Regions from separate parts of the Thioalkalivibrio sp. ALJ15 genome, predicted to be linked through region 2. Evidence: predicted binding sites of a transcription regulator. Region 2 holds the regulator's gene; each other region holds the start of a gene.
The links. The regulator sigma-54, encoded in region 2, starts transcription at its own class of promoters, with help from an activator protein. The targets are predictions, from matches to a motif close to TGGCANGNTNCNTGCTT.
Positions count from the first base shown of each region.

Region 1: a site for sigma-54 is predicted at 4,316-4,332, ahead of glnL (nitrogen regulation protein NR(II)). Genes of this name have one in related genera too.
Region 3: a site for sigma-54 is predicted at 3,681-3,697, ahead of flgB (flagellar basal body rod protein FlgB). Genes of this name have one in related genera too.
Region 4: a site for sigma-54 is predicted at 2,824-2,840, ahead of G015_RS0105470 (CmpA/NrtA family ABC transporter substrate-binding protein). Genes of this name have one in related genera too.

Region 1 covers NZ_KB912056.1:390,278-398,217, reverse strand. Annotated here, with positions in the region: gene polA (DNA polymerase I) at 1-1,398, opposite strand, end outside; gene G015_RS0101910 (TIGR00730 family Rossman fold protein) at 1,517-2,242, shown strand; gene G015_RS0101905 (DUF2782 domain-containing protein) at 2,245-2,643, shown strand; gene G015_RS0101900 (hypothetical protein) at 2,643-3,479, shown strand; gene G015_RS0101895 (DUF4124 domain-containing protein) at 3,514-4,167, shown strand; gene glnL (nitrogen regulation protein NR(II)) at 4,344-5,441, shown strand; gene ntrC (nitrogen regulation protein NR(I)) at 5,441-6,877, shown strand; gene G015_RS0101880 (dihydroorotate dehydrogenase) at 6,884-7,876, opposite strand; gene G015_RS0101875 (tRNA (cytidine(34)-2'-O)-methyltransferase) at 7,875-7,940, shown strand, end outside.
Region 2 covers NZ_KB912056.1:47,159-55,098, reverse strand. Annotated here, with positions in the region: gene G015_RS0100310 (KpsF/GutQ family sugar-phosphate isomerase) at 1-525, shown strand, start outside; gene kdsC (3-deoxy-manno-octulosonate-8-phosphatase KdsC) at 525-1,064, shown strand; gene lptC (LPS export ABC transporter periplasmic protein LptC) at 1,061-1,624, shown strand; gene lptA (lipopolysaccharide transport periplasmic protein LptA) at 1,662-2,141, shown strand; gene lptB (LPS export ABC transporter ATP-binding protein) at 2,192-2,920, shown strand; gene G015_RS0100285 (RNA polymerase factor sigma-54) at 2,979-4,472, shown strand; gene hpf (ribosome hibernation-promoting factor, HPF/YfiA family) at 4,475-4,813, shown strand; gene G015_RS0100275 (PTS sugar transporter subunit IIA) at 4,818-5,288, shown strand; gene hprK (HPr(Ser) kinase/phosphatase) at 5,356-6,387, shown strand; gene rapZ (RNase adapter RapZ) at 6,388-7,272, shown strand; gene G015_RS0100260 (PTS sugar transporter subunit IIA) at 7,277-7,702, shown strand; gene G015_RS0100255 (HPr family phosphocarrier protein) at 7,674-7,940, shown strand, end outside.
Region 3 covers NZ_KB912057.1:100,216-108,155, forward strand. Annotated here, with positions in the region: gene flgF (flagellar basal-body rod protein FlgF) at 1-732, opposite strand, end outside; gene flgE (flagellar hook protein FlgE) at 762-2,027, opposite strand; gene G015_RS0104100 (flagellar hook assembly protein FlgD) at 2,053-2,724, opposite strand; gene flgC (flagellar basal body rod protein FlgC) at 2,738-3,157, opposite strand; gene flgB (flagellar basal body rod protein FlgB) at 3,194-3,604, opposite strand; gene G015_RS0104115 (protein-glutamate O-methyltransferase CheR) at 3,785-4,600, opposite strand; gene G015_RS0104120 (chemotaxis protein) at 4,874-5,803, opposite strand; gene flgA (flagellar basal body P-ring formation chaperone FlgA) at 6,047-6,781, shown strand; gene flgM (flagellar biosynthesis anti-sigma factor FlgM) at 6,913-7,227, shown strand; gene G015_RS0104135 (flagella synthesis protein FlgN) at 7,241-7,726, shown strand; gene G015_RS0104140 (flagellar brake protein) at 7,845-7,940, shown strand, end outside.
Region 4 covers NZ_KB912057.1:392,282-400,221, forward strand. Annotated here, with positions in the region: gene G015_RS0105460 (ABC transporter ATP-binding protein) at 1-339, opposite strand, end outside; gene ntrB (nitrate ABC transporter permease) at 365-1,300, opposite strand; gene G015_RS0105470 (CmpA/NrtA family ABC transporter substrate-binding protein) at 1,349-2,644, opposite strand; gene G015_RS0105475 (nitrate regulatory protein) at 3,113-4,438, opposite strand; gene G015_RS0105480 (DsrE family protein) at 4,565-4,921, opposite strand; gene G015_RS0105485 (hypothetical protein) at 5,013-5,255, opposite strand; gene G015_RS0105490 (TIGR04282 family arsenosugar biosynthesis glycosyltransferase) at 5,266-5,952, opposite strand; gene G015_RS0105495 (TIGR04283 family arsenosugar biosynthesis glycosyltransferase) at 5,945-6,649, opposite strand; gene G015_RS0105500 (TVP38/TMEM64 family protein) at 6,664-7,356, opposite strand; gene G015_RS0105505 (replication-associated recombination protein A) at 7,363-7,940, opposite strand, start outside.

The DNA of each region.
Region 1 (7,940 bases), 340 kb from region 2:
GGCGATGCCGATATCCACCTCGGCGAACGGGATCTGCTTCACCCCCTTGCCGGCCACGTCCTCGTAGTGCGTGGTCTTGTAGTCCAGGTGGCGCTCGGCCAGGGAGTCGAGGTCGTGGCGGTTGGCCCCGGCATCCAGGCAGAACGACTCGAGCAGGGTGTCGTCGACGATCCCGCGCAGGGTGATGCCGTGATTGCCCAGCACGTTGCGGTCGTACTTCAGGTGATGGCCCAGCTTGCCGTGGCGCTCCGACTCCAGCCACGGTTTCAGGCGCTCGAGCGTCTCCGCGCGCGGCAGCTGCGGGTCGGCGTCCGGCCCGGTGTGGGCCAGCGGCAGATACCACGCGGTGCCCGGCTCGAAGGCGAAGGACATGCCGACGATCTCGGCGCGCATCGCGTCGAGGCTCGTGGTCTCGGTGTCGAAGGCGACTCGGTCGGCCTTGTCCAGACGCTCCAGCAGCTCGGCCAGTTCGGCCTCCTCGCGCAGCGTCCGGTAGTCGCCCTTCGCCTGCGACGGGCCCGGATTGCCGTCAGCGGCCTCGTCCTCGCTACCCTCCAGCTCCGCGCGCCAGCGGGTGAAGCCGTAGCGGCGCACCATCTCCAGCAGGCGCTCGTGATCCGGCTCGCGGATGTTCAGGTCGTTGGGGCCGGCATCCAGCTCGACATCGCGCTTGACCGTGATCAGTTCGCGCGAGGTGGGCAGGCGCTCGGCCGCGGCGCGCAGGTTCTCGCCGATCTTGCCGCCGATGTCGTCGGCCTGCTCGAGGATGGTGTCGAGATCGCCGTACTTCGCGATCCACTTGGCCGCGGTCTTGGGGCCGACCTTGTCTACGCCCGGGATGTTGTCGACGCTGTCGCCCATCAGCGCGAGGTAGTCGACGATCTGCTCCGGGGCCACGCCGAATTTTTCCTGTACGCCCTCGCGGTCCAGCGTGACCCCGCTCATGGTGTTGACCAGGGTGATGCGGTCATTCACCAGCTGGGCGAGGTCCTTGTCGCCGGTGGAGATCACCACGTCATGCCCGGCTGCGGCGGCCTGATCGGCCAGGGTCGCGATCACGTCGTCGGCCTCCACGCCCTCGACGCACAAAAGTGGCAGGCCCATCGCCCGCACGAGTTCGTGCAGCGGCTCGATCTGGGCGGCCAGCTCGTCCGGCATCGGCGGGCGGGTGGCCTTGTATTCCGGGTAGATGTCGTCGCGGAAGGTCTTGCCCTTCGCGTCGAACACCACCGCCATGTGTTCCGGGCCGTAGTCCGCGCGCAGCTTGCGCAGCATGTTCGCCACACCAATCATCGCCCCGGTCGGGGCGCCATCCGGCGCGGTCAGCGGCGGCAGGGCATGGAAGGCCCGAAACAGATACGACGAACCGTCGACCAGAACGAGGGGGGCTTGTGACATCAATGCGGTATCCGTGCGGAAGGTGCGCGCCATTCTACAGCCCCGTTTTGTGCCGCGACCATTTGTACCGACCCGGGGCGCCCGTTACGCTTGGCCTTCGACACGAGGAACCCTCCGCATGAACGACCGCGAACGCGCCGAACACCCCGGCCTGCGCCCGATTGACGACTCCGCTCTGACCCGCGAAAGCTGGAAGATCTTCCAGATCATGGCGGAGTTCGTGGAGGGCTTCGAGCGCCTGGCGCACATCAAGCCATCTGTGAGCATCTTTGGCTCCGCGCGCTTTCCACCCGGACATCCGCATTACCAACTGGGCGAAGAAGTCGCCCGCCAGCTGTCGGATGCCGGCTTCGCGGTGGTGAGTGGCGGCGGCCCGGGCATCATGGAGGCCGCCAACAAGGGCGCCTTCGCCGGGCGCTCCCCCAGCATCGGCCTGAATATCCAGCTCCCCCACGAGCAAAGCGCCAACCCGTATCAGGACATCAGCCTGGGGTTTCGCCACTTCTTCTCGCGCAAGGTGATGTTCGTGAAATACGCCTCCGCCTATGTGGTCCTGCCGGGCGGTTTTGGCACGCTGGACGAACTGGCGGAGATTCTGACGCTGGTGCAGACCGGCAAGACCCGGCGCATCCCGATCGTGCTGGTCGGCTCCGAATTCTGGAAGGGGCTGCTGCACTGGTTCGACGACACTCTTGTGTCCGAAGGCACAATCGATGCCGAGGACCTGAAGCTATACTCGTTGGTGGATGCCCCGGAAGACGTGGTGGACGTGATCTTCGAGCATTACGAGGCGCGCAGCTTCGAGCCTTCCGCGGAAGAAAAGAAACGCATGATGGAGCTGTGAGCATGGCCGCTAAGTGCACCCATTATCCCGCCGCCCTCCTGGTCGGTCTGCTTCTCGCGCCGGCTCTGGCCATTGCCCAGCAGGAGCGCGAGTGGGACGATGCCCCGCCGCCGCCCGAGATGCCGGACGAGGCCGAGGCCGACCCCGCGCCGCCCGTGCTCGACGAACGCGCGCGCGAGCAGCGGGGCCTGGAAGAGGCTGACATTGTGATCATCGAACGCGACGGGGAGACCCGGCGCGAGTACCGCATGGGCGGGCAACTGGTGATGGTGGAGGTGATCCCCGCGGCCGGTCCCTCCTACTACCTGATCGACAGCACCGGCGACGGCCTGCTCGATCGCCGTCAGCGTGAGCTGGAACCCGATTTCGTACCGCCGTCCTGGGTGATTTTCCAATGGTAATGAACGAACACGACTGCCAGGCCTGTGCCGAGGCCTGCGGGGTGAGCATCGAGTTTCGCGAGGGCGAGGCCTTGCTGGCGGGGCAGCCCGTGCAGTGCCTGCGTCTGTCGGCGGATGCCGCCTCCGGTATCGAGGCGGCCCTGAAGGGTGCAGGCATCAGCCCGCTGGCCACCGCTGATGCCGACGGGACGCGGATTCTTTTCCTGGATCAAGGTCAGGCATTGCGCGAACCCCTGTCGGCCGAGGGCCCCGGAAGCCTCAACGCCCTGGGGGAGCGGGCCGCGAGCTGGCAGGCCCTGCACCCGGCGAGTGCGATGCCGGAGGCCACGGGCTATCGCCGCGGGGTGCTGCAGCAGCTTTTGCGCGAACGCGCCGATGCCCTGGGCCAGACGCTGTTGGCCGGCGAGCGGGAGACGCTGGATGCCGAACTCCACCACCAGAGCCTCTATCGTTTCGAGGATCTGCCGCTGGCCGGGAGCTACTGGCACTCGGTGCGGGTCTATTCGGAAGGGGCCGGGCTCGCGGATCTGGTGATGCCGCCGGCGCCGGTGCCCGCTTTCTGGCAGCTCGCGCGCATCGCATTGGCGATTGCGGTGGACGAGGCCGGCGAGATTCGAGCCGATGCCTACCGCGCGTTGCTTGCGGGCTACCATGCCAGACGCCCGTTGGCCGCGATCGAGCGCGGGGCCGCACCGACATTGCTGCGCCTGGCCGCACTGGACGACTGGATCGGTCGTCGCGAATCCGGCGCGACGGGCGAGGCCGAACGCCAGCGGCTCGTTGCGCTGCAGGGGCACGCCGCCCGTGTGCAGGGCATGTGGGTACGTGCCGCGTAGGTGGCTCGGGGGTTTCGGCCCAAGGAGATCGACGATGAACAAGGTCTGGGTGCTGTTTCTAGTCGCGATGTGCCTGCCGGCGCTCACCCAGGCCGAGGTCTATCGCTGGACTGACGACCAGGGCAATGTGCACTTTGGCGACCGTCCTCCCGAGGGCAGCGCCAGCGAGTCGGTCGATGTACGTGAGCCCATGCGCGGGGTGCCGCTCGAGGGTGCCCGAGAGATCCTTGAACGTCCGGTGCGGCCTCAGCAAGAGGAGGCCGATGCCAGTGGCTACGAACGCGTCGCGATTACGCAGCCGGAGGACGGGGCCGGCGTGCGTGCCAATGACGGCAATGTCACCGCCGAGGTGGCGCTGGAGCCCGCCCTGGATACCGAGGCCGGCCATCGCGTCGTCTGGCTGCTGAACGGCGAGGAGGCTGGCGACAGCACCGGCTCCAGTATCACCTTCGAGGGGCTCAACCGCGGCGAATACAGCCTGCAGGCGCGAGTAGAAGACGACGCCGGGCAGGAGCTCGCCAGCAGCGACACCATCCAGTTCAACGTGCTGCGCATCGCGATCCCGCGCGAACAGCAGCAACAACAGCGCCCGCAGCAATTCCCCCAGGGCGGCGCCCCGCAGGCCCCTCGGGCCCCCCAGGCCCCGCGCGCACCTCAGCCCCAGGTCCAGCAGATTCCGCAGAACTAGTCGGCCGCACCAACTCCGTGCGCATTCTGCCCCAATATGGTGCCGTATTTGCACTATAATGGGGCGGCGCTTGGTGATTGCCGCCACGGCCGCCTTGCCTGGGCGCTCTCCTGCCCGCGGATGATCCACCCTGTGCTGTGCCCCTGTTTGGCGCGATTCCTGCTTGAGGCCCGTTGATGAACAATCCTGTTGCCAAGCCCGCCCCAGCGCCATGGCCCTGGTGGGACGACCTGTCAACTGCCGTGCTGGTGACGGATGGCGAGCTGCGCCTGGTCAGCCTGAACAGTGCGGCCGAGGTCCTGCTGGGGCTTAGCCGCGAGCGTATCGTCGGCCACGGACTGGGGCAGTGCCTCAGGCTCGACCGCAGCCTGTCCAATCGGCTGCGGTCGGTGTTGTCACTCGATCAGCCGATTACCCTGCGCGCCCGACAGATGGAGCCACTGCGCGCCGAGCCCTTCCTGGCGGACATCACCATCACGCCTCTGCGCGGTGACGATGGCCGCGAGCCACAACTCTTGTTTGAACTTAACGCCATTGATCGCCATGAACGGATCAGTCGCGAGGAACAGCTGCAAAAGCAGCAGGCGATCACGCGTGCGGTGACCCGGGGGCTGGCCCACGAGATCAAGAACCCGCTGGGCGGCCTGCGCGGGGCGGCGCAGCTATTGGCCAGCGAGCTGGATGACGACGGGCTGAAGGAATACACCGGCATCATCATTCGCGAGGCGGACCGGCTGCGCAGCCTGGTGGATCGCATGCTGGGCCCGAACAACCTGCCCCGCCTCGAGGCCGTAAACCTCCACGAGGTGCTGGAGCACGTGCGCGGCCTGGTCAGTGTGCAACTGCCGCTGGGTCTGAAGATCCGCGGCGACTACGACCCGAGCATCCCGGATGTGCAGGCCGACCGCGACATGCTGGTGCAGGCCATCCTGAATCTGGTGCAGAACGCGGTGCAGGCGTTGAGCGAGGGCGGCGAGATCACCCTGGTCTCGCGCGTACTGCGCCAGTACACCATTTCCGGTCACCGCCACCGCCTGGTGGCACGCCTGAGCGTGCGCGACAACGGCCCGGGCATCCCGGAGGAGATCCGCGAGCGCATCTTCTTCCCGATGGTGACCGGCCGCGCCGCGGGCACCGGCCTGGGCCTGCCCATCGCCCAGAGCCTGATCCAGTTGCACAACGGACTCATTGAATGCCGTTCGCGACCGGGCAGCACCTCGTTCGACATCCTGCTGCCGATCGAACCCCAAAATGCCAAGGAGGCCGGCAACTGATGGACCCCATCGTCTGGATCATTGACGACGACGACTCGATCCGCTGGGTGCTGGATCGCGCCCTGCAGCGCGCCGGTATCAATGTGCGCGGGTTCGAGACGGCCGACGCGGCCTGGGCTGCGCTGGAGACTGACGAGGCCCCGGATACGGTGGTGGCCGACATCCGCATGCCGGGGCTGAACGGCCTCGATTTTCTCGCCCGTATGCAGACCCGCCCGGATCCGCCACCGGTCATCATCATGACGGCGTTTTCGGATCTCGAGAGCGCGGTCGGCGCTTACCAGACCGGGGCTTTCGAGTATCTGCCCAAGCCGTTCGATGTCGACGAGGCCGTGGCCCTTGTTCAGCGTGCGCTGGAGGCGCGGGCGACTGCGCAGCAAAATGCCGAGGGTGGCGCCAGGATCGAGGACACCCCCATCATCGGCGAGGCGCCGGCGATGCAGGAGATGTTCCGCGCGATCGGGCGTCTGTCGCGCAGCAATATCACCGTACTGATCAACGGCGAGTCCGGCACTGGCAAGGAGCTGGTCGCGAGGGCCTTGCACCAGCACAGCCCGCGGGCCGATCAGCCATTGATCGCGTTGAACACCGCCGCGATCCCGAAAGACCTGCTGGAGAGCGAGCTGTTCGGTCATGAGCGTGGCGCCTTTACCGGCGCCAGCCAGAGCCGCAAGGGCCGCTTTGAGCAGGCCGATGGCGGCACACTGTTCCTCGACGAGATCGGCGACATGCCGTTCGACCTGCAGACGCGTTTGCTGCGGGTGCTGGCGGACGGAACCTTCTATCGCGTCGGTGGGCATACCCCGATCCGGGTGGATGTGCGCATCATCGCCGCCACCCACCAGGACCTCGAGGAGCGCGTGCGCGCCGGGCTGTTCCGCGAGGATCTGTTCCATCGCCTGAACGTGATCCGTATCCATGTGCCGTCGTTGCGCGAGCGCCCGGAGGACATCCCGCTGCTGGTGCAGCACTTCATGGCCGAGGTGGCGTGCGAACTGGGGGTCGAGGCGAAGACCATGCGGCCGGAGGTGGTGCGCGAGCTGCAGCGTCTGCCCTGGCCGGGTAATGTTCGCCAGCTGGAGAACACCTGTCGCTGGCTGACGGTCATGGCCTCGGGACGTGAGGTGCACCTGGACGACCTTCCGGCCGAGCTGCATCAGGATGCGCCGCCCATGGAGACCCACGGAGGCCTGTCGGACGCGCAGATGGCCACGCCGCGTGACTGGACCAGCGAGCTGGCCCAGGTCGCTCGGCAGCACTGGCAACAGGGCGAGCGCGACCTGCTCGGCCGGGTTCTGCCACAACTGGAGCGTACGGTGATTCGCGAGGCGCTGAATGTGACCGGTGGGCATCGCCAGCAGGCCGCTGCCCTGCTGGGCTGGGGCCGCAACACCCTGACTCGCAAGATTCAGGAGCTGGGCATCGACGACGAGTAGGGCAGATCAGGTCGTGGGGTCTTCCGGGGCCGGGGCGGCGCAGGCGGAGATCGCGCTGTTGAGCTGCAGGCTCCCGGTCAGCTCGCTGACCTGCTGGATGCCGTGGCGATCCATGTAGTCGCGGATGCCGTCCAGGATCTTCGGCAGGCACAGCGGATCGTAGAACAGCCCGGTACCCACGCCCACGGTGCTGGCGCCCGCGATCAGGAATTCCAGCGCGTCGCGCGCATTCATCACGCCGCCCTGGCCGATGATCGGGACATTATGCGGTGCGGCCACCTGATAGACCTGCTGTACTTTCAACAGCGCGATCGGCTTGATCGCCGGGCCGGAGAGTCCGCCCTGGTTGTTGCCGATCACCGCGCGGCGGTTTTCCACGTCGACGGCCATCCCCATCAGGGTGTTGATCACGGCAAACCCGTCGGTCCCGGCATCGATGCAGCGGCGGCCATTCTCGGCGATGTCGGTCTGGTTGGGCGACAGCTTGGTGATCAACGGCTTGGAGGTCACGGAGCGGCAGGCCTCGACCACGCGCGCCGACATCTCCGGGTCGTTGCCGAACGCCACGCCGCCTTCTTTCACGTTGGGGCAGGAGATATTGATCTCGATGGCATCGATCGGCGAGTCGTCGAAACGCCGGGTGACCTCGATGTACTCCTCGATCGTGGAGCCCGAGACGTTGGCGAAAAAGCGCGTCTCCTCGAAATCCAGCGCGGGCAGGATCTCGTCCACCACCCGGTCCACGCCCGGATTCTGCAGCCCGATCGCGTTCAGCATGCCGTCCGGGGTCTCGTAGACGCGGTGCGGCGGGTTGCCCAGTCGCGCCTGGCCGGTCGTGCCCTTCAGGCAGATCGCACCCGCGTCGCGATTGGAGAACCCGGCAACCCGGGTGTATTCCTCGCCAAAGCCGACACAGCCGGACAGCAGCACCAGCGGCGTGTTCAAATGCAGCCCGCAGAAATCAACGGCCAGCCGCGGATCGGTGCGCGAATCACTCATGCTTCACATCGTCCTTTATGAACCGGAAATCCCGCCGAACACGGGCAATATTATTCGTCTGGCG
Region 2 (7,940 bases):
CTGGGCCTGGCCCCGACCTCCAGCACCACGGCCGCGCTGGCGATGAGCGATGCCCTGGCGGTCGCGGTGCTGGATGCGCGCGGCTTTACCGCCGACGATTTTGCCCGCTCGCATCCCGGCGGCCGACTGGGGCGGCGGTTGCTGGTCCATGTCGCGGACATCATGCATACCGGTGACGCGATCCCGCGCGTGGGTCCCGAGGCCCCGCTGAAGGACGCCCTGTTCGAGATTACGCGCAAGGGGCTGGGGCTGGTGATCGTCGCCGATCCCGAGGCGCATATCCTCGGTGTGTTTACCGATGGCGACCTCCGGCGCACGCTGGATCGTGGCGAAAGCCTGGAGGCGCTGACCATCGGCCAGGTGATGACGCGTGGCGGGCATGCCGCCCGTCCGCAGTGGCTGGCCGTAGAGGCGCTGGAGACCATGGAGAGCAAGCGGATCAATGCCCTGCCGGTGGTGGATGACGACCAGAGGCTGGTCGGGGTGCTGAACATGCACGACCTGCTGCGCGCGGGGGTGGCCTGATGGACCGTCACGACGAGGCCCTGCACAGCCGCCAGGCGGCGGTGCGTCTGCTGATCCTGGATGTCGACGGCGTGCTGACCGATGGCAGCCTGTTCATGGGAGATGCCGGCGAGCAGTACAAGGCCTTTCATTCGCGCGACGGGCACGGCATCCGTCTGGCATTGGACGGAGGGCTGGAGGTCGCGATCCTGACCGGACGCACCTCCGGGGTGGTCGAGCACCGCATGCGGGACCTCGGTGTGCAGCATCTGGTGCAGGGGCGGCGCGACAAGGGGGCCGCACTGCACGAGTTGCTGGAGCAGAGCGGCCATGCGCCCGACGAGGCCGCCTTCGTGGGCGACGACATCGTTGATCTGCCAGCGATGCGCCGTGTGGGGCTCGGCATCGCGGTGGCGGATTCCCACCCGTTGGTATTGCAGCATGCACATTGGGTTACGCAGGCCCCCGGCGGTCGCGGCGCGGTGCGCGAGGTCTGCGAGGGCCTGCTGGCGGCCCAGGGGCGGCTGGAGGCCCTGTTCGCGGAGTATGTCGACGGATGAAGTGGGTGGCCGGACCGGTGGCGCTGATCCTGTTGCCAATGGCGGCGCTGGTGGCCGGCGCTGTTGCCAGCGAGCACGAGCCGGAGGGCGAGGTGACGCTGGAGATCGAGGGCTTCACGCTGCACGCGACTGGCGAGGACGGCGAGTTGAGTCACCGCCTGCGCGGGACGCGGCTGCGCGAGTTTGGCCGTGACGGCCCTCAACTGATCGACGACCCCGACCTGGATATCTTTGACGCCGGCGGTATCGAATGGCACTGGACTGCGCCCGAGGCGCTGCACCGACCGATGGACGAGATCCTGGACCTGATCGGCCCCACGCGGGGGGTGCAGCCCGAGCGTGGCGAGCGCGTGCGCACGGTGATTGAATCCGCCGATGTGACGGTGGCGACCGACACCATGATCGCCACCTCCGATGCCCCGTCGACGCTGGAGCAGCCTGGCCTTTTCCAGCGGGGAACGGGTCTGCGCGTCGACTCGCGAGGGGATACCATAGAGCTGTTCCATGACGTGTACACGCTCTACAGCGAGTCGGGCGAGGAGGAAGCCGCAAATGACTGAACGTGGTGGGTCGTCGCTCGCCCGGGCCGGATGGTCCGTGCTGCTGGGCAGTGCCTTGTTGCTGCTGGCCGCGCCGGTCATTGCCCAGCAGCAGCCCCTGCCGGTGGAGATTACCGCCGATCGTGCGGAGATGGACGACCGGCGGGGCGTAAGCACTTATACCGGTGATGTGGTGGTGATTCGCGGGGACATGACACTGGAGGCCGACAAGGTCTATGTGCGCAGCCGCGATCGACGCCCTTACGAGATGGAGGCCCACGGCGAGCCCGCGCGGCTGGAGTCCCCGGACCCGGAGACGGGCGAGATGCGCATCGCCACCGCGCTGCGCATCGACTACCTGCTGAACGAGGACCGGGTGATCCTGACCGACCAGGCGCATGTGATCACGGCAGCCGAGGAAGCGCGCGGCAAGCGCATCGTCTACGACCTGGAGACGGATGTGATCGAGGCCGAGCGTGGCGAGGCCGATGACGAGCGTGTACGTATCAGGATCCAGCCCCGCGAAGACGACGAATGAACGAGCTCGACACCAGCGCGCCCGCCGCGGCCGGTGGCGAATCTGCGCCGATGGCCGGCTATCTGACCGGCCGCGAGCTGACCAAGCGCTATGGCAAGCGTACGGTGCTGGATCGTGTCGACGTCGATCTGGCACCAGGGGAGGTCGTGGGCCTGCTGGGACCGAACGGCGCAGGCAAGACCACCTGTTTCTACAGCCTGGTCGGCCTGATCCGGCCCAATCGTGGCCGCATCACGCTGGGTGACCGGGACATCACCCGGGCCCCGATTCATTCGCGGGCCCGAGCCGGGCTGGGCTACCTGCCGCAGGAGGCCTCGATCTTCCGTCGGCTGAGTGTTTGGGACAACCTGCAGGCGGTGCTGGAGCTGCGCTCGGAGCTCGACCGCCACGAGCGACGCCGCATCGGCGATGCCCTGATCGAGGAGTTCCAGCTGGAGACCGTGCGCCACAGCCCTGGGATTGCCCTGTCCGGGGGCGAGCGTCGTCGCGCCGAGATCGCGCGGGCACTGGCCGGTGACCCGCGCTTTATCTGCCTGGACGAACCGTTTGCCGGCGTGGATCCGATTTCCGTGGGTGATATCCAGGCCGTGATTGGGCATCTGGCCCAGCGCGGGATCGGTGTGCTGATTTCCGACCACAACGTGCGCGAGACCCTCGGAATCTGCGACAGGGCCTATATTCTTAGTGAGGGCCGCATCCTGAGCGCCGGGACCCCGCAGGAGCTGCTGGACGACCCCCAGGTGCGCCGCGTGTATCTCGGAGAAAACTTTCGACTGTGAACATTGATCAGTGTTTCCTTAAGATGATCTTGATGGTCACCATGGACCTCAAACCGCGATGCTGAAGCCCGGGCTTAATCTGCAGCTGGGGCAGACGCTGACGATGACCCCGCAGCTGCAACAGGCGATCCGTCTGCTGCAGCTTTCCACGCTGGAGTTGCAGGCGGAGATCCAGCAGGCGCTGGAAAGCAACCCCATGCTCGAGCAGGTGGAGGACGAGGGCGAGGAGGCCCCGCCCGAGCGCCCGGAGGAAGGGGGCGAACGGGTCGACGGGGATCGCATGCAGGCCGACACGGCTGGCGATGACGTGATCCCCGAGGAGTTGAGCACCGACAGTCGCTGGGACGACATCTACGAGCCCGCCCCGAGCCCACGCGGCCTGGACGACCGCGACCCGCTGGAGAATACCTCCGACGGCGAGGACGAGGGCCTGCAGGACCACCTGCTCTGGCAGCTGCATCTGAGCCACCTGACCCCACGAGACCAACGGATCGGGGCGGCGCTGATCGACGCGATCAGCCCGGACGGCTATCTGGACAGTGAACTCGAGGCGCTGGCGGAGATGATCAGCCAGGGCGAAGACGAGCCCGTGGGGGTCGACGAGGTCGAGGCGGTGCTGCACTGGATTCAGCAGTGCGACCCGCTGGGCGTCGGTGCGCGGGACCTGCGCGAGTGCCTGGAGATCCAGCTGCGCCATTTGGCGCCGGATGCCCCGGCGCGTGACGCGGCTCGAGCCATCCTGGAAAACGGCATGGAGAGCCTGGCCAAGCGGGACTACCGAGCCCTGCAGCGCCAGTCCGGCGTGCGCGACCCGGACGAGCTGGCGCGGGCGCTGGACCTGATCCGCACCCTGAATCCGCGGCCCGGTGCCCAGATCAGCGAGTCCACTTCGGAATATGTGGTGCCGGATGTCTATGTCCGCCATGACCGCGATGGCTGGCGCGTGGACTTGAACCCGGAGATTGCGCCGCGCATTCGCATCAACGATCTCTATGCGGGCATGGTGCGGCAGGTCTCCGATGCGCGTGATAGCGCGTTTATGCGCGATCAGTTGCAGGAGGCGCGCTGGTTCCTGAAGAGCCTGCACAGCCGGAACGACACCCTGCTGCGGGTCGCCCAGGCCATCGTCGTGCGCCAGCAGGGGTTTCTCGAGCATGGTGAGGTTGCCATGCAACCGCTGATCCTGCGCGATATCGCCGAGACCCTGGAGATGCACGAATCGACCATCTCGAGGGTGACTACACAGAAATACATGCACACCCCGCGTGGGGTATTCGAGTTCAAGTACTTCTTTTCCAGTCATGTTGGCACAGCCGATGGCGGCGAATGCTCGGCGACCGCGATCCGTGCCATGATTCGGGAATTGATTGGTGGCGAGACCCCGAACAAGCCACTGAGTGATGCAAAACTGGCCCAGATCCTGTCGGATCGGGGCATTAATGTGGCCCGACGCACCGTGGCCAAGTACCGCGAGGCTATGCACATACCGTCTTCCAGCGAACGCCGGCAGATGGCGAGTATGCCCAGTGGAACCAAGCAAAAAGGAGCCTGACCATGCAGATCAACCTGACCGGCCATCACGTCGATATCACCGACGCCCTGCGCGACTACGTGAACGAAAAGTTCGCGAAGCTGGAACGCCACTTCGACAAAGTGATCGACGTGCATGTGGTGCTGACCCACGAGAAAAACCAGAACCTGAACAACAAGGCGGAGGCCAATCTCCAGGTCAGCGGCAATCACATCCACGCCGAAGCCAGTCACGAGGATATGTATGCGGCGATTGATGGCCTGATCGACAAGGTGGATCGTCAGCTGATCAAGCACAAGGAAAAGGTCAAGGACCATCACCGCGCCGAGGGTGCCCAGCGCAACCGCGAACAGGCCCTTTAACGCAATGACCATTGCCGAGCTGATCACCCGCGCCCGTATCCGGCTGGAGCCCGAGTGTTCCAGCCAGAAACGGGCGCTCGAGACCCTGGCCGAGTTGCTGGCCGTCGGCGGCGAGGAGTCCGCCGGCCCGGCCAGCGGGGCCATCTTCGAGGCCCTGTCTGCCCGCGAGAAGCTTGGCTCCACCGGTCTGGGGCATGGCGTGGCCATCCCGCATGGGCGTCTGGCCGAGCTCGATGCCCCCCGGGTCGCGGTCCTGCGGCTGGACCAGGGGGTCGACTTCGACGCCATGGACCACGAACCCGTGGACATCCTGATCGCACTGCTGGTGCCCGAGGCGGCGACCAGCGCGCACCTGGACCTGCTGGCGCAGCTGGCTCGCGGTCTCTCGCAGCCCGACAATATCGCCTCGCTGCGCCGTGCCGGCGACGCGGACGCCCTGGAACGCGAACTGACCCGGGCCTTCGGCGACGCCTGAACATGGCTCTCCCGGCAGTACTTTCTCTCTTACGACGCCCCGTGCCAGCACTGCCGGAGATTCGTGCATGAACGAGGCACTGGGAGAGGGCGGCATCGCGCGCGACATCACCGTAGAGGTCCTGATCCAGGCGATGGGCAATCGCCTGGATCTGCGCTACGTACACGGCGAGCAGGTCGCACCGGATCGCAACCTGGTCGGCGGTGACGGCGACGACCTGCCCCTCGCCGGGCACCTCAACCTGATCCGGCCTAACCGTATCCAGGTGATCGGCGATTTCGAGGCGCGCTATATCGCGCGGCTGAGCGATGATCAGCGCGAGCAACTGATCCTGGAGATGGCCCGCACCGGGACGACCGCGGTGATCTTCGCCGAGGACACCTGCCCGTTCTCGGAGATGCCGGACGTCCCCGATGAGCAGCTGCCGCTGATCTTGTGCTCCTCGACCAGCAGCCACGAGATTATCTCCCTGCTGCGCTATTTCCTGCAGCAGCGGCTGGCCCATTTCGAGGTGCGCCATGGCGTGTTCATGGAGATCCTCGGCATTGGCGTGCTGATCAGCGGGGCCTCCAGCGTGGGCAAGAGCGAGGTGGCGCTCGAGCTGATCTCGCGCGGGCACCGGCTGATCGCCGACGACGCACCGGAGTTTGCCCGCATCGCCCCGGATATCGTGCGCGGACACTGCCCGGCCCTGTTGCAGGACCTGCTCGAGGTCCGCGGGCTGGGCGTGCTGAACGTCCGCGCCATGTACGGGGATTCGGCGATCAAGGGCGGCAAGTATCTGCGGCTGATTATCGACCTGCGCGACCACGGCGAGCCCTCGCCGGTGCCGGATGACCGCCTGAATGGCCGCCGCGGGGAGATCGGCATCCTCGGGCTGCGTATCCCGCTGATCAGCCTGCCGGTCGCGCCGGGGCGCAACATCGCGGTGATGATCGAGGCGGCGGTGCGCAACCACATGTTGCACATGCAGGGCTATGTCGCCGGCGACGACCTGCGCGCACGTCAGCGCCGGCAGATGAGCGGCGAGCCCGAGGAGCCGCCGTACCACCGCGCGATCCCTGCAACCACCGTCCCCAACCCGGACCCGGAGGGCTGAATGCGACTCCTGCTGGTCAGTGGTCTGTCGGGTTCCGGCAAGACGGTCGCCCTGCATACGCTGGAGGACGCCGGCTATTTCTGTGTCGACAACCTGCCGCTGCCGCTGCTGCCCGGGCTGATCGAACAGGTCCGCAGTGGCGATTACGACGCGGACGAAGACCGGCATCTGGCGGTCGGGGTGGATGTCCGCAGCGGGCTGACGGCCCTCGAGGGCTTTGCCGACCTCCTGCGCGAGCTCCGGGGCAAGGGGATGCAGGTCGAGGTGATGTTTCTGCAGGCCTCCAGCGAGGTCCTGCTGCGCCGCTATCACCTGACGCGGCGCCGACACCCACTGGCGCGTGACGGCGTGCCACTGGTGGACGCGATCGAGCGCGAACGTGACTGGCTCGGCCATGTTGCGGCCGAGGCGGATCTGACCGTGGACACCTCCCGTCTGTCGATGCACGATCTCGCGCGCACCCTGCGCGACCGCGTCGGGCTGCTGGGCGAGGAGCGCCTGTCCCTGCTTTTTCAGTCATTCGGGTTCAAGCATGGGGCCCCGCTGGACTCCGACTTCGTGTTCGACGTGCGCTGCCTGCCCAACCCGCACTACGAGCGCGATCTGGCGCCATTGACTGGCCGCGATGCGGCTGTTTGCGAGTTTCTTGCGCGCCATGGCGAGGTCGAGGAGATGTATGACGGGATCCAGGGCTTTCTCGAACAGTGGGTCCCGCGGATCCGGCAGGATCACCGCAGCTATGTGACCGTTTCGATCGGGTGCACCGGCGGCCGTCACCGCTCGGTTTATCTCGTGGAGCGGCTGGCGGCTGCCTGGCGGGGGCGCGAACATGTTACTGTTAGCACCCGTCACCGCGAGCTATCCCTGCCCCTCGAATCGGAGTGAGTCCATGGGCGTTGGTCTGATCCTGATCACGCATCAAAACCTCGGCGACACCCTGCTGCAGACGGCCCAGAGCATGCTGGGCGACCTGCCCGAGGATTGCGAGTCCATGGCGATGTCGCAGAATGACGACCCCGACGAGGTGCTGGCGCGCGCGAGGGCGCGCCTGGGCGAGCTGGATTCCGGCTCCGGCGTGCTGATCCTGACCGACATGTTTGGCTCCACCCCATCCAATGTGGCCAGTCGCGTGGCCCGGGGCGCGAACGCCCGCGTCATTGCCGGGATCAACCTGCCGATGCTGATCCGTGTGCTGAACTACCGCCATCTGCCGCTGACGGAGCTGGTCAACAAGGCCCTGTCCGGCGGGCACGATGGCATCCTTCTTTGTGACCAGGAGTGTTCGGATGCCGCAGCGCGAAGTCCCCATCGTTAATCGTCTGGGGATGCATGCGCGTGCGGCGGCCAAGTTCGTGAGCCTGGCCAGCCAGTACGCGTCCGATGTGACCGTCTCCCGGAACGCCCAGGAAGTGAACGGCAAGAGCATCATGGGGGTGATGATGCTGGCGGCGGCGCAGGGCTGCGAGGTCACGATCACCACCGACGGCGAGGACGCCGAAGAGGCCCTCGACGCCCTCACCGAACTCGTCGCCAACCGCTTCGGCGAGGACGCC
Region 3 (7,940 bases), on a different contig from region 2:
GCCCAGCAGCCGGTTGCTGCTTTGTTCCAGCGTGTTGGCGCTGTCCATCATCTTTACCTGCATCTCGAAGTGGCGAGACAGCTCGATCATCCGGGTCAGCGCCTCGACGGTATTCACGTTGCTGCCCTCGAGCATGCCCGAGACCACCCGCACCTCGGCATCCGGCGGCGCCTCGCCGCCGTCGGCCATGCGGAACAGGCCGTCATCGCCGCGCTCCAGTTCATTCACGTCCGGGTTCACCAGGCGGATACGCTCGATCGCGGCCAGGGCCTCCGGCCCCACTCCCTGCGGGCGCACGCTGATCGTGCCGTCCGTGCCGATCTCGATCTTCTCCGACGGCGGGATCGCGATCGGGCCGCCATCCCCCAGGACCTGGTGCCCCTGTGCGGTGCGCAAGAGCCCGAACGCATCCACATGCAGGGAACCCGCCCGGGTGTAGCCTTCCTCGCCGTCCGGGCCCTGCACCGCGATAAAACCCTGGTCCTCGATCGCGATGTCCAGATCGCGACCGGTGCTTTGCATCTGGCCCTTGGAGAAGTCCGTGCCGTCGGTGCCCAGCTGTGCGTAGTCGCGCGAATCGAATACCGGACCCCGCACGGGGACGGTGTTCGCGTTGGCCAGTGCCTGGCGAAAGCCGTCGGTATTGGCATTCGCCAGGTTGTGGTTGTTGACCGACTGCGCGTGCATGGTCTCCTTCGCGCCGGACATCGCGATGTAGAGGAATCGATCCATGCCTGTGCCCTCGTGTCCCTGTCCCTGACCTAGCGGATGTTGATGATGGTCTGGGTGACCTGGTCGGCCGTGGAGATCGTCTGCGCGTTCGCCTGGAAGTTGCGTTGCGCGGTGATCAGATTCACCAGCTCCTGGGCAATATCGACGTTCGAGGCCTCCAGAGCGCCGGCCTGGATCTCGCCCAGGTTGCTTGTGCCCGGAGCACCCAACGTGCGATCGCCAGCAGCAAACGTCTCGGCCCAAAGGTTATTGCCCAGTTGCTCAAGCCCCTGAGGGTTATTGAATCTCGCCATCGCCACCTGCCCCAGCACAGCGGACTGGCCATTTGTGAAGCGCGCGAACACGGCTCCACTGGAGTCGATATCCACACCGGTCAGTCGACCCGAGGCAAATCCGTTCTGTCCCAGGTCGTTGACCGAAAAATCACCTCCGTACTGCGTCGTGCCGGCGAAATCGACCGCGATCGACAGGTCATCCGCACCATTACTCAGGCCTTCGAAATTGAAGATTTCTTCCGAATCACTCGTCAACTGACCGCTACCATCAAACACAAGGGGGAATGGATCCGGATTATCGTCAGCATCGAGGATTTCCAGATATCGCGGATCTCCTTGATCGTCCACGCCGTCCGACACTCGGACGTATGAGTTCCACTCACCGTCGGCGGTCTTTACGAAATAGATCTGGGCGTCGCGCGCCGCTCCCAGAGAGTCATAAACGGTCAGTGAAGTGGAATAGTTGTAGCTGTCCGGATCATCAAAATCGAAGGCATCCGGATCCAGGATTGGAGCATCCGACTGGAGATTGACCAGGGCCTCGATGTCGCTGGTGGCCTGCGGCGCAGAAGCCCCGGTCTGCAGACGGATATCGTCTGCCGCAGAACCGAACCCCGTATCGGTGCTACCCGGATCATCTGGCTCGAACCCTTGCAGCCTCTGTCCCTGGTTATTCACCAGATAGCCATCTCGGTCGACCTGGAATTCCCCAGCACGCGTGTAGTAATTGCCGCCTTGGTCGCTGACCATGAAGAAACCCTCGCCATCGATCGCGAGGTCCAGGCCGTTTTCCGTGAACTCGGTGCGTCCCTGGGTAAACTGCTGAGTCACCGCCATCAGGCGAGAGCCACCACCGGTAGCCGTCTGGCTGACGCCACCAAAACTCTGCGCAAAGACATCACCAAACTCGGCGCGCGATCGCTTGAAGCCCGTGGTGCCGGCATTCGAGACGTTGTTGCCGGTGGTCTGCAGATCGGCCTGCGCCGAGTTCAGTCCGCTCAATCCGATATTGAAGGGCATACTGGTCTACCTCCGTTAGAGTCCGTCAGCTGCTGATGCGCCGGACATCCGAGAAATTGATCTCGCCCAGGCCACGGACCATCAGGCCCAGGCTGGAATCGTCACCTACCGAAACGCTCTCGACGCGGGCGTCGAGGAACACATCCACTGCTTCATTGCCGGAACCGCTCTGGGCCGAGGCCCGGAATTCATATACGCCCGGGGCCGCAGGCGTCCCGTCATCGCGCAGACCGTCCCAGGTGAATTCCTGCAGCCCCTCACTGGCCGAACCCAGATTCATGCTTCGGATGCGTTCACCCGTGGGGCTGTACACCTCGACCTGCAACTGCCCGGTCGACTGATCCAGATCCACGGCGCCGCGCACCGTGCCATCCGCACCCAACTCGCTGAAGTCGGTTGGGACAAGGACGTCCTTACCCACCAGGGAGGCCGCTTGCAGGGTCTGGCTCTGGCCCATGGACTGAGCGAGTTTCTCGAAGGACTTCGAAAGCTCTTCGATCCCCGTGACGGTCGAGAACTGAGCCATCTGACCGATAAACTCCCCGTTTTCCATCGGTTCAAACGGGTCCTGATTCTGCAGCTGGGTAGTCATCAGCTTCAGGAAATCGTCCTGACCCAGGCGATCCGTCTCCTTGTCGTCCTGCTTGGGACGTGACAGGCCCAAGCGGTCCAGCATTTCGGGTGATATCTGAGTCATGGGAGGCTCCGGTTTAGCCCTGGCCGATCTGCAGCGTTCGCTGCAACAGCTGGCGCGAGGTCTCCATCACCTCGACGTTCGCTTCGTAGTTGCGCGAGGCCGACATCATGTTGGCCATCTCCTCCACCACGCTGATCGCGGGACGGAAGATGTAGCCGTCTTCGTTGGCCTGCGGATGGTTTGGTTCGTAGTGCGCCTGTGGCGGCGCGCGCGACTCATCAATTCCCGCCACCCGCACGCCATTGGAGGCGCCGTTCGGATCGGCCTGGTTCATCACGGTCTGAAACAGCACCTGCTTCGCCCGGTAGGCCTCGTCGGGGTTGGTCGCCACGGTGTTGGCGTTGGCCAGATTCGACGCGACCGTATTCAGCCGCACCGACTGCGCGGTCAGCGCGGAGGCCGAGGTGTTGAACAGATTAAACAGATCACTCACGACATCACTCTCCTGTTCCCAGCGTTGGCGCTCGCATTAGCGCTCGCCCCGCAGAGCATCACGGATGCCGGAAACCCGGCGGTTCAGGAACTCGAGGCTGCTCTGGTACTGCAGGGAATTCTCGGCAAAGGCAGCCCGCTCCAGCTGCGGGTCCACCGTGTTGCCATCCAGAGACGGCTGCGACGGCACACGATAAAGCGTCTCCATCGACCCGTTGGCACCACCCGCCCCGCCGGCGCCGATATGGCCCTGATGTGTGCTCGCCATCGGCATGTTGCCGCCCTCGCCGGCCGCCGCCTGCAGCACCGAGCGAAAGTCGATATCGCGCGCTTTGTAATTCGGCGTATCGGCATTCGCGATATTCGAGGCCAGCAGCTCCATCCGCTTCGCACGGACGTTCACCGCCTCCGGGAGAATGCCCATCGCCTTGTCGAGAGAGAGACTCATCCGTCGTACCCCGTCCGCCACTGGCGAACTTCAGGTTCCTCGGGACGAAACCGCTTCGCCCCGTATGACAGGGACAAAGCAATTGGTGTGCCACTATGGGCCGAAAGAGGCTGGGAGAGCAGCGCCGAGGGTGGCGCCCGGATCGCGGGAGCGACCGTATGGAAAGGCGGAAAGGGCCGATCAGCCCTTCAGGCGAAGGACGGAGCCGTACTCGGTGCGAACGGTTTCGAAGGCCTGGGTGTAAGGACCCGCTGTCTCGGAAGCGCCAAGAAACAGATAGCCACCGGGATTCATCTGGCGGGCAATTCCGTCAAGAACCTGTCGCTTGGTCTCGGCGGAGAAATAGATCAGCACGTTGCGACAGAACACGATGTCGAACTTGCCCAGCGCCGCATAGCTGTCGATCAGGTTGAGCTTCTGGAAACGGCAGCGGCGCTGGATCTCCGGGCGTACGCGATGGCCCTCCGCCACGGTCTCGAAGAAGCGGGCGCGCCTCGCCTCGCTCAGGCCACGGACGATGCTCAGCCCGTCGTACACCGCGCGCCGGGCATCGTCCAGAATCTTCTCCGAGAGATCCGTACCCAGGATCGATACCGGCACCACACGCTTGGGCCGCGATTCCTCCCACTCGGACGCCACCATCGAGATGCTGTAGGCCTCCTGTCCGCTGGAGCAGCCGGACGACCAGACCTTGATCCCTGCGCCTTTCTCCGCCCGTTCCGGGAGCAGTACATGGCGCAGGATCTCGAACGGGAAGCCATCGCGAAACCAGGAGGTTTCGTTCGTGGTCATCGCGTCGATCACACGCGTGCGCAGGCGCGGGTTGGGTGCCTGGCGCATTGCGTGCAGCAGCTCCGGCACACTCTTGTAGCCGAACTCGTCCAGCAGCCGCGACAGTCGGCTCGACACGAGATACTGACGACTGTCGCCCAGCACCAGGCCACAGCACTCGGAAAGAAAACGCGAGAACTCCTCGTAGTCACGCGAGTCGATCACGAAGTCATCCTTGAAAGTCGACGGTACGGGCGGACGGGCACGTTGATGACGAATCCTTGACAGCGTGTCGGAAAACCCGACTGGGGAACACGCGATCCCCCATGCCGGACGGATGCAGTATACGTGCAACCGCGCGGACGCCGACAGCATCCCAACGGGTGATCGATGCGGCGCGCCATGGCCGCTGATGTTCATGCGGCCGGCAATCCGTTACCGCTTCCATGCCGCCAGGGTCGACTCGGTCGACTAACGCAAACGGCGCAGGCACCGGCATCAGTCCTTGCGGGTCTGGTCAAGCACAGCCTCGGCCAGCTCGTCGGGGTTGAACTTGGACAGGAAGGCGTCGGCCCCGGCACGCTTGACCATATCCGTATTGAACTCCCCACTCAGTGACGAGTGCAGCAGAACCCGGAGGCCTTTCAGGCGATCGTTCGCACGAATTCGAGCGGTGAGGGTATAGCCGTCCATGCGCGGCATCTCGATATCCGAAATCACCAGCTCCACCACCTCGTCCACGGTGCCGGCCTCGGCCTGCTCCTCCAGGAAATCCAGCGCCTCGCGACCATCCTTGAAGACCACGTACTCCCAGCCCAGGCCCTTGATCGCACCCTCGATCTGCTTGCGCGCGACCACGGAGTCATCAACGATCACAATCTTGCGCTGTCCATGCTTGGCGCGTTCTTCCTCGGCCTCCGCGCGCACCGCGTCGGATACCGTGGATGGCAACGGGTTGACGATCGACAGTACCCGTTCGACGTCAATGATCTCGACCAGCTTGTGGTCGATCTCGGTGACCGCCACCAGAAACGACTCGCGCCCGGTCCCACGAGGCGGGGACTTCACGTCTTCCCAGTTAACGTTGACGATCCGGTCGACCGCGGACACCCAGAACCCCTGTACCGACCGGTTGAACTCGGTCACCACCACCTTGTGGTCGCCCGTTTCGCCCACGGCGGTACGCAGCCCCATCGCGCGCGCCAGATCGATGATGGGGACGGTTCCGCCACGCAGGGTAGCCACACCACGCACCACACTCAGCGATCCGGGAATCTGCCGCAGCGGCGGCGACGGGATCACCTCGCGCACCTTGAATACGTTGATACCGAAAGTCTGCGAGCTCCCCAAATGAAACAGGAGCAGCTCCATACGGTTCTGCCCCACCAGCTGGGTGCGCTGATTCACATCGTCAATGAATTGACTCATTGTCCTGCTCTCCCCCTCGCCCAGCGGCCAGCCACCTCGACTCGCCGGCCCCAGTGTGCACCCCGCAGACCGACGCTGTCATGCCACAAACCGCCGTCGCATGCCGATTGCACGCGTTCTAGACCCGATAACGGCCGGCCGCTGTGACTCTTGAGGGTACGCTCCTGATTGCCTGGCATGTTTTCTGCTTGCACGTCTCTGCAAACCTCTCGAGTCCTGACAAGCCGACGCGCATCCAGACCAATGAACCAGTCAGCACGCAAACCTTCCATTCGCTCCTGGTGGCTTTCGGCCGCCATGGGCGTCGTTCTGGCCCTGGTCTCCATTGCGGCACAGGCCGAGATCGAGGCAGTGGAAAACATCCGCCTGGCGGCGGAGCGCTTCATCCAGGAGGAGTTGAACCTCACACCAGGCGACGAAGCGGTAGAGATTCAGATCGGCCGGCTGGACAACCGCCTGCGCCTGGCCCGATGCAGCGAGGCACTGGAGACCCGGTTCCCGCCCGGCGGGCGACGCGATGGCAATACGGCGGTACAGGTTCAGTGCGAGACCCCCGTCAGCTGGTCGATCTATGTGCCAGTCACGGTCGAGCGCTACGCCGAGGTGCTGGTCGCCAGCCGCAGCCTGCGACGCCAGCACACGATCCTCCCCGGCGATCTGCGCACCAAGCGAATTCAGACCTCTCGCCATGCGGGGAGCTATTTCGAGAACAAGGGCGAACTGGTGGGGCTGCAGACCCGGCGCAACATCCGGCCCGGTCAGATCCTGGGCCAGCAGCACGTCACCCAGCGCGAGGTGGTCAGCCGCGGCCAGCGCGTCACCATCCTGGCCGAGAACGGCTCGGTGGTGATCCGCATGCAGGGCGAGGCGCTGGAGAATGGCATCCTGGGCGATCGCATCCGCGTGAAGAACACCTCGTCCGGACGCGTCGTGGAAGGCGAGGTGCTCGAGTCCGGACATGTACGCGTTGCCCTGTAGAATGGCGGTGTGTCTCGTCACCATCCACAAACTGTGAAGCGAATCGAAAATTCACAGCTCAAGGGGCTACAGTTTCAGCCGGTGCTGCCGCTAACCCCTGCAGTAGAATTGCAAAAACAGGAAACCGAATAATGGATATCAAAGGCCCGAACTCCCCCGGCCTGCGCCCGGATGGCAACAGCTCGAGCGTGAAGGGCCGCGATGAGACCTCTCGCCCCGACGCAGGCGCCCAGGGCAATGCATCCTCACCCGTACGTCAGGATGACTCTGTCACCCTGACCGGCGCGGCGCAGGCAATGAACGCCGCCTCCGGGGCCGCCAGCAACGCCCCGTTCGACGAGGCGCGAGTCGCCGAGCTGCGCGAGGCCATCTCCAACGGTCAGTACCCGGTAGACAACGAACAGCTAGCCGATCGCATGATCGAGCTGGAAAGCCTGTTGCGCTAACAGAGACCCGACGATGTCGCCCGAACAACGCCACGCCTTCCTCCGCTCGCTGGAGGCCTCGATTCGGCTGAGCCACCAGATGGAGGACATCCTGCTGCAGGAGACCCGGGCGGTGGAATCACGGGCCGCCGAGACCCTGCGCGAAGTCGTGGCCCAGAAGCAGACGCTACTGCAGGAACTCGAAACCGAAAGCCGGCGACAGCGCGAGACGATCGAGGCCGCCGGCGAAACGTATACGCCCGAGGGACTTGCACGGCTGTTCGGTCGGCTCGAGGGAGGCGCCGAGCTGGACGACCACTGGCAGGCGCTACGCCGCTCGGTGGAGCGCTGCAATACCCTCAACCAGGGGAATGCCCGACTGATCGATCGCGACCGTCGTCGCGTGGAGATGTCCATCCAGATCCTGCGCGGCGAGGAACCCGGCCCGGCTCCCACCTACGACCCCTACGGCCGCACCCAGTCCGGCAGCCGTACCGGTCGGCGCATCACCCGCGCATGACCCGCGCGCGCTCTGCGCGACACCTCTCCGCCCTTCTCCGCCTCACACCCGGGGCTGGCATTCCGGACCGCTCGGCAGTACCGTGCGGCTTGGCCCAATAATTACAACAACGCCACGCATGGAAGAGACCGACTACATCGTCGACAAGCCGGAGCGGATTGCCGGCATCCTCAAGGATCTGGATCACAAGCTCACCCTCGTCAACGTCCGCCTC
Region 4 (7,940 bases), on a different contig from region 2:
GGCGGCGGATTTCTTGCCCTTGAAGGTCTTGTCCACCGCCAGTGCCACGTTGTCGCGCACGGTCAGCCAGGGCAGCAGGGAGTGGTTCTGGAACACGACGCTGCGATCCGGACCCGGCTTGCTGACCTCCTTGCCGTCCAGGATCACCGCGCCGGTGCTGGTCTCCAGCAGCCCGGCGACGATGTTGAGCACCGTCGACTTGCCGCAGCCGGAGTGGCCGATAATGGAGAGGAACTCGCCGCGGTCCACGTGCAGGTCGACGTCGCGCAGCACCTCGCTGGCCGTCGGTCCTTCGCCAAAGGTCTTGTGGACGTGTTCGATGGAGAGATAGCTGGTCATGATGATTCTCCTGTGAGGGGCCGGATCAGCCGGCCTGCGTGCCGCGGGTGACCCATTTGCCGACGGTCGCGACCAGACGGTCGAGGAAGAACCCGACCAGGCCGACGTAGACCAGGGCCAGCACGATGTCGCTGAGCATGGAGGCGTTCCAGGCATCCCAGATAAAGAAGCCGATGCCGACCCCGCCGATCAGCATCTCGGCGGCGACGATCGCCAGCCAGGCGAGGCCGATGCCGATGCGCAGACCGGAGAAGACATACGGCGCGGCGGCCGGGAGCATGATCTTGGTGAAGTACTCGAAGCCGTTCAGGCGCAGCACGCGGGCCACGTTCACGTAGTCCTGCGAGATATTCCGGATGCCGACCGAGGTGTTGATGATGATCGGCCAGATCGCGGTGATGAAGATCACGAAGATGGCCGACGGGTTGCTCGCCTGGAACGCGGCCAGGGAGATCGGCAGCCAGGCCAGCGGCGGCACGGTGCGCAGCACCTGGAACAGCGGGTCCAGCCCGCGCATCGCCCAGGTGGACTGGCCGACCAGCACGCCGAGACCGATCCCGGCGACCACCGCCAGGGCGTAGCCGTAGGCCACGCGTTCCAGGCTGGCGAGCAGCTGCCAGGCCATGCCCACGTCGTTGCCGCCGTAGTCATAGAACGGGTTGACGATCAGTTCCCAGGTGTCGGTGATCACCTGACTCGGGCCGGGCAGTACGGCTCCCTGGGAGGACGTCATCATTTCCCAAAGGAGCAAAAAAATCGCGGTCACGATCACCGGGGGCAGGACCACGGTAGCCGCGTTGCGCATACGCCGGGCCCAGGCCCCGGGGTCGGGCGGCGGGGCACCGCCGGACCGGGCCGACGGCGCCGCCGGCCGGGCCACCGCGGCCGTGGAGGTCTCCGCGGCCGCCGGGCGTTCGCGCCCGGCGCCGAAGGTCATGTTGCGATCGAGAATGGCACTCATCGTCGAATCCTCTTGAATCGTCTGTGCAGGGGGCGTCGGGCCGTCGCGTCAGGACGCGAGCGCCTTGATCTCCAGGCTGTCGAGATAGGCCTGTGGGTCTTCCGGGTCGAAGACCTTGCCGTCGAAGAACTCTTCCTTGCCGCGCGAGGTGGACTCGGGGATGTCGGCCGAATCGATGCCGAGCGTGTCGGCCGCCTCGCGCCAGATGTCCTCGCGGTTGACCTCGTCCACCAGGGCCTGCATGTCGAGATCCGGCGGCAGGTAGCCCCAGCGGATGTCCTCGGTGAGGAACCACAGGTCGTGGCTCTTGAAGGGATAGGAGGCCTGGTCGTTCCAGTAGCGCATGCGGTCGGGGTGATCCTCGACCACGCGGCCGGTGCCGTAGTCGAAGTGCCCCTGCATGCGGTCGATGATGTCGCCGTACGGGGCATGGATGTAGCGCCGGCGCGAGCAGATCTCGGCGACCTCCTCGATATTCGCCGGGTCCTCGCAGTACATCTGCGCCTCCATCACCGCCATGGTCAGGGCGCGGGCCGCGTTCGGGTTCGCCTCCACCCAGTCCGCGCGCATGCCCAGCGCCTTCTCGGGATGGTTGTGCCAGAGCTCGCCGGTGGTGTTCGCGGTATAGCCGATGCCCTGGTTGATCAGCTGCATGTTCCAGGGCTCGCAGACACAGAAGGTGTCCATGGACCCGACGCGCATGTTGGCGACCATCTGCGCCGGCGGCACGACGATGGTGGAGATGTCGCGGTTCGGGTCGATCCCGCCGGCCGCCATCCAGTAGCGAATCCACAGGTCATGGGTGCCGCCGGGGAAGGTCATCGCCGCGCGTACCTCGTCGCCGCCGGCGCGCTTCTCCGCCAGCGCCTCCTTGAACTCCCCGGTCTCCAGGCCGACCTTCAGATCGGCGTATTCATCGCCCACCGAGATACACTGTCCGGCCAGGTTCAGCCGCGCGAGGATGCTCATCGGCGTACCGCGACGATGGATCAGGTAGGGCATCGGCGTCAGAATGTGCGAGCCGTCGATGCCGCCGCGGCGCGAGCCCAGTTCCAGGTTGTCGCGCACCGTGCCCCAGGAGGACTGCTTCAGCACCTGTACGTCCGGCATGCCGTGGGCGGCGAAGAACCCCTTCTCCAGCGCGATGAACAGCGGAGCGGCGTCGGTCAGGGCGATAAAGCCCAGCTTCGCCTCGGTGGTCTCCGGCTTGCCGTTGCCGGCCTTCGCATACCCCCAGGGCGCGGCCCCGGAAACGCCCAGCGCGGTCGCGCCGATCCCGGCGGCCATGCCGCCCAGGAAACGCCGGCGCGACAGGCCGGAGGCCTTTTTCGTGTGATCGGTCATTGCGGGTTCACTCCCCTTGTCAGCAAACACGTCCCAAAAACGAAAAAAGGCGTCGCATCAGCCCGGCCGCGTTTGCAGCCGGGTGATGGACGCCTTTGTCCAGTCCCACGGGAGGCCCGGTCATCGGGTCTCCCTGTTGTCAGGCGACGAACCGCCGTTGGCTCGTCTTGCTCAGTCTCCTGCAGGAGGTGTGCCAATTAGCTGTTGCTAATCGACTCTCGTGGACCAAAGCCCACCCTGACGCGGAAAAATCGGACGGTTCCCGGTAAACAATCGAATCCTGGCAGGGGAATGACGATCACAAGCGGCACCACCCTGGGGCACGCCGGCGGTGCAGATGAACCGCTCTGGTGCACACCCCGTAGGAGCCGCCTTGGCGGCGAAGCCCCTGCCATTGTCGGACACTAGCAGGGGCTTCGCGGGCAGGCCCGCTCCCACAGGGGCGGAATCCCTTTCCCCGCGTATTAGCTACAGGTCGCCCTTGCCCAGGAGGTCGGACATCGCGACGGTCGCCTCGGCGACCTCGGCCAGGCGCCGGTTCTGGTTCATCGCCGTCTGGCGCAGGAGCTTGTAGGCCTGATCCTCGCTGAGGCCGCGGTGCTGGATCAGCAGCACCTTGGCGCGCTCGATGGTCTTGCGTTCGGCCAGGGCCTGGCGTGCCGCATGCAGTTCGTCCTCCACCGACTGCAGCCGGGTCGCCTGGCGCTGCACCAGGTCCATCACCGAGTGCCCGACGATCGGGACGTTGAGTACGGTCTCGCCCTCCTCCTGCGTGCTCTCCAGGCCCTCCGGCGCGCCGAAAAACACCGCATACGGCACGCTGTCGCGCAGCTCCGACTCGGCGAGTTGCTCCACCCGATCACGCACAGCGCCCAGGTCCGCGCGATCCGCCGTGATGCGTGCCGAACAGCACTCGTTCAGGTGCATCTCCAGCAGGTCCTCGATCTCCTTCATCGCGTCGATGCGCGCGGTGGTGCAGGCAAACCAGGTCTCGGCGCGGGCCGGGTCCGGCAGGGGATCGCCCCGGAGATCGCCGTGGGTACAGGCCTGACGGCGCAGCCGCTCGACCTCCGCCGCGAAGCCCGCGCCCTGCAGTTCCTGCCAGGCCGCGCAGGCGGGCTTCGGGGCAAACTCGGAGAAGATCCGAAACGAGCGTTCCTGGGCATCGATCCGGTGCAACAGGGACTGGCGCAGTTCGCCATCGAACACGCCCTGACCAAAGCCGGCGGCCCCGATCGCGCGTTCCTGGCCCGCCAGCTCCTTGCCCTGCATGAAGTTCAGCAGGGCCACCAGGGCCCGCGAGACCTCCGGGTCCGTGGCGGAGTCAGCGGCCTCGAACACCACTGCCAGCAGCGACCGGATCAGCTCGCTGAAGCCGCGCATCGCCTCCATCGGCGAGAGCGTGCGTTCGCTGACCTCCGCCCGCAGGCTGGGCAGACCCGACAGGCCATGCAGCGCCAGCGCCATGCGCCCCAGCAGACGGCTGCGCGCGTGGGCACAGGCCCCGGGCTCCAGCCAGCCATCAAGGTGTTCACGAAACGCCTGTGCGGTGGTGTCGGATTCAGCTCGGTACTGCGCTAGTTCGTCCGCATAGCGCTGGCCACCGGAGCCGATCCAGAGGCTGGAGGCACCGCGTTCGCGCTGGAGCTGATGCACCAGCGCGCGGATGCGCCCGACCAGCTGTACCGCCTCCAGCAGGCGCTCCAGGCTCACCACCTCGCACTTGCGCGAGGCGACCAGGAAGTCGCCAATGGCCTCTTCGAAGGAAAAACTCGGGGATGGGGTCTGGGTCATGCTCGTCGTCCGTGGATCACTCCCGGAACAAACAAGCATGCGATGTGCCAGTTCGAGGGGCTGACACAGGAGACACGGGCAAAACGGGCGGGGGATCACACCCCACCCGCGGACCGGCCCGCTCGATCAGAAGCTCATGGAGCGGTCGAAATCGGCAACGGCCTGGACGTACTGACCCATGCCGGCCATCTCGGCGTTCGGCAGGAAGTTGTGCTCGCCGACGTCGCGGCCCTTGGCGCAGGCCTCGCAGGCCCAGAACGGGACGCCTTCCTCGACCAGCGAATCCACGATGTCCTTCATCGCCGGCATGTTGTGGCCGACGATCTTGTCGTAGACATTCCGGTTGGCGATGTTCACGGCCTCGCCCTGCAGCCAGACGGTCACGTCATGGCCCTGCTGCTTGGCCACGTTCGCGGCAATCATGCCGAGAGTGGCGCGGGTCGGGTCGTCAGTACCGGCGGTAACAGCAACAATAAAACGCATGGGACTCTCCTTGGTCACGTCAAAGTGGCAGGCACCGTAGCGACCCAAGTCGGGACCGTCGAGTTCCCACAAGCCTCAAGGAGACGCCGAGTCAGGAAGCGCCTTTCGACGTAATGCTCATGCGATAGAGCTTGAAGGCCATCAGCAGCCAGGGAATGGCGTGCATGATCAGGTCGAGGATATCGATCGGACGGGTCAGCTCGCCCTGGAAGAGCCAGCGGATCTTCTCGACGATGTGCGGTTCGGGGACATAGGGCGACAGCCCCAGGGTGGCCACGAACAGTGCAAACAACCACAGTGGGGAACGGTCGACCCAGGCAACAAAGGCTTTCATGGCGCGCATCCTACCCGAAGCCTGGGCCGACTTGCGACTGCTCTGGGATCGGGGACTCTCGAGGTGCCCCAATGCCACGCAGGAGCACCGGCGGACAGTGCACCAGGTCCTCCGGTCGGTCGATGTCCGCCCGCGCTTCCAGCTCCGCCCAGACAAGACCCTGCGCCTGGGCCCGCTCACGGGTCTGTTCCAGCACCCGATCGCTGCCCCACTCGACGGCCTCGAACAGCCCGGGGACGGGCCGCGCGGCGGCCAGCAGCACATAGCCACCATCCAGCGCCGGGATCAGTGCCACATCCGCCCCTTCAGCCAGCGCCTTACGTGCAGCGACCAGGTCCCCGACACCCAGCGTCGGGGCATCGGACCCCATCACCAGTGCCGGAAACGGCCCCACCTCCAGTGCATGGCGCATGCGGGCCCCGAGGTCATCACCCACCTGGCTGTGCAGGGAACAGCCAAAGCGTTCCGCACAACGCTCGAGGAACGGATGATCGGTATCCGGGGTGCACCACAGCTCCACATGGTCCGGTGCCACCTGACGGGCCACGTCCAGCGCGTGCTCCAGCAGCCGTTCGTGCAGCCGTGCGGCGCCCTTGGCACCCAGCGCGGGAATCAGCCGCGTCTTGGTCCGGCCCGGCTCGGGCGCGCGGGCAAAGACCAGCACGCGCGGCGCATCCGTCGGCCGACGTTCAGGCATCACCACGATAAAGTCGCGCCAGCCCGTCCGGGTTTGCACCCAGCCAGTAGGCCAGGCGCAACCGCCACATCAGCCAGATCGTGCGCCAAGCGCCCTGCCGCTCCCAGCGCCGGGACGACGTGACCAGCCACGTGCGCAGGCACCTTGGGCGCCCCACCGATCGCTTCAGCCGCCGCGAGAGCTCGATGTCCTCCATCAGCGGCTGGTCCGGCCAGCCGCCTACGGCATCGAACGCCGAGCGTGTAATGAATATGCCCTGATCCCCGGTCGCGATCCCGCTCAGACGCGAGCGCAGGTTCATCATCGCGGCGATCAGCGCGAATATTCCGCGACCGCCCGACAGGCGGACGTCGAAACGTCCCCAGGCGCGATCGTCCCGGGCCACCGCGTCGCGCAGGGCATGCACCGCCACCCCGGCTCCGTCCGGAAACGTGGTGTCGGCATGCAGAAACCAGAGCGCCTCGCCTCGGGCGCGCTCGGCGCCGGCATTCATCTGCCGTGCGCGCCCCGGGGCGCTGGACAGCACACTCACACCGCATTGCCCTGCCTGCTGGACAGTCCCGTCCGTGCTCCCGCCGTCGACCACGATCACCTCGCAGTCGAGGATCTCGCCCAGGGTATCCAGCAAGGGCGGGAGAGATTCGGCTTCGTTCAGTACCGGGATGATCACGGACAGGAAGGGTGACTCCCGCGACATGGTTGCTACGGGACTCAGGCTGGCGACTGGACGGCTTTCTGCCCCTGCCAGATCCGGCGCAACAGCCGAGGCAGCAACAGCAGCAGGGCCAGCACGGCGAGAATCGCCAGCCCCAGCTGGACCCGGTTGTCCGTATCACCCGCCACCATCTCGCGCGTAGCGTGGCCCAGCCAGGCATAGGCGAACAGGCTGGGGATCAATGCGACCAGGGTCGTGATCGTGAACACGGTCAGCGGCATACGCACCAGGCCCAGGGCGTAGTTGGTCGGGGCGAACGGGAAGACCGGCACCAGCCGTGTCAGTGCGACCACGCGCCAGCCCTCGGCCTCCACATCCTCGCGCAGCCGTGCGCTGCGCGGACCCAGACGCGGTTCCAGCCAGGGTTGCAGCAGGGTGCGCGCCAGCATGAACGCGATAATCGCAGCGATGGTCGCCGCCAGCAGGCTCAGGGCCCCGCCGGTGAACGGCCCGAACAGCGCCCCTCCCAGCAGGATCCAGAAGGTGCTGGGCAACGGAAACAGCGCAAGGACGACAAAGGCCAGCACAAACATCATGTAGGCGCCCATCCCCCAGCTGGCGAGCCACGCCTCGACGTCCTGCAGCGGCAGCAGATCAGGCCACTCGGTGGTCAGTGCTACCCAGACCAGCGACCCTGCCAGCAGGACCGCGGCCAACAGCCACCAGCGTTCGGGATGATGTATCTGCATATGTCTCTATTCTTTGCCGTCGCCGCGCAGTCGCTCCAGCCGTTCGGCCAGCGCGCGCTCCGTGCCCTCGCGTTTCGCCCGATAGAAGCGCTGATCTTCCAGCCCTTCGGGCAGATAGACCTGCCCGCGCGCGAAACCGTCCGGTTCATCATGATCATAGCGGTATCCGGCGCCGAACCCCTCGTCACGCATCAGCTCCGTGGGGGCATTGCGCAGATGCAGGGGCACGCCGGGGCTGCCCGTTTCGCGAATGCTGGCGCGGACCTCGTTCAACGCGGTGTAGGCGCTGTTGCTCTTGGGGGCGGCGGCCAGCTCGATCGCCGCCTGGATCAGCGCGAGATCGCCTTCCGGCCGCCCAAGCCGCTCCATCGTCTGCCAGGCCGCCAGCACCCGAGCACCCAGCCCTACGGCCGCCAGCCCGATGTCCTCGTAGGCCATGCGCAGCAGGCGCCGGCCGAGATAATCCGGGTCACAGCCGGCATCCAGCATGCGCGTCAGCCAGTACACCGCCGCACCAGGATCGGATCCGCGCACCGACTTGTGCAGGGCGGAGATCTGGTCATAGAAGGCATCGCCCTGGCGAT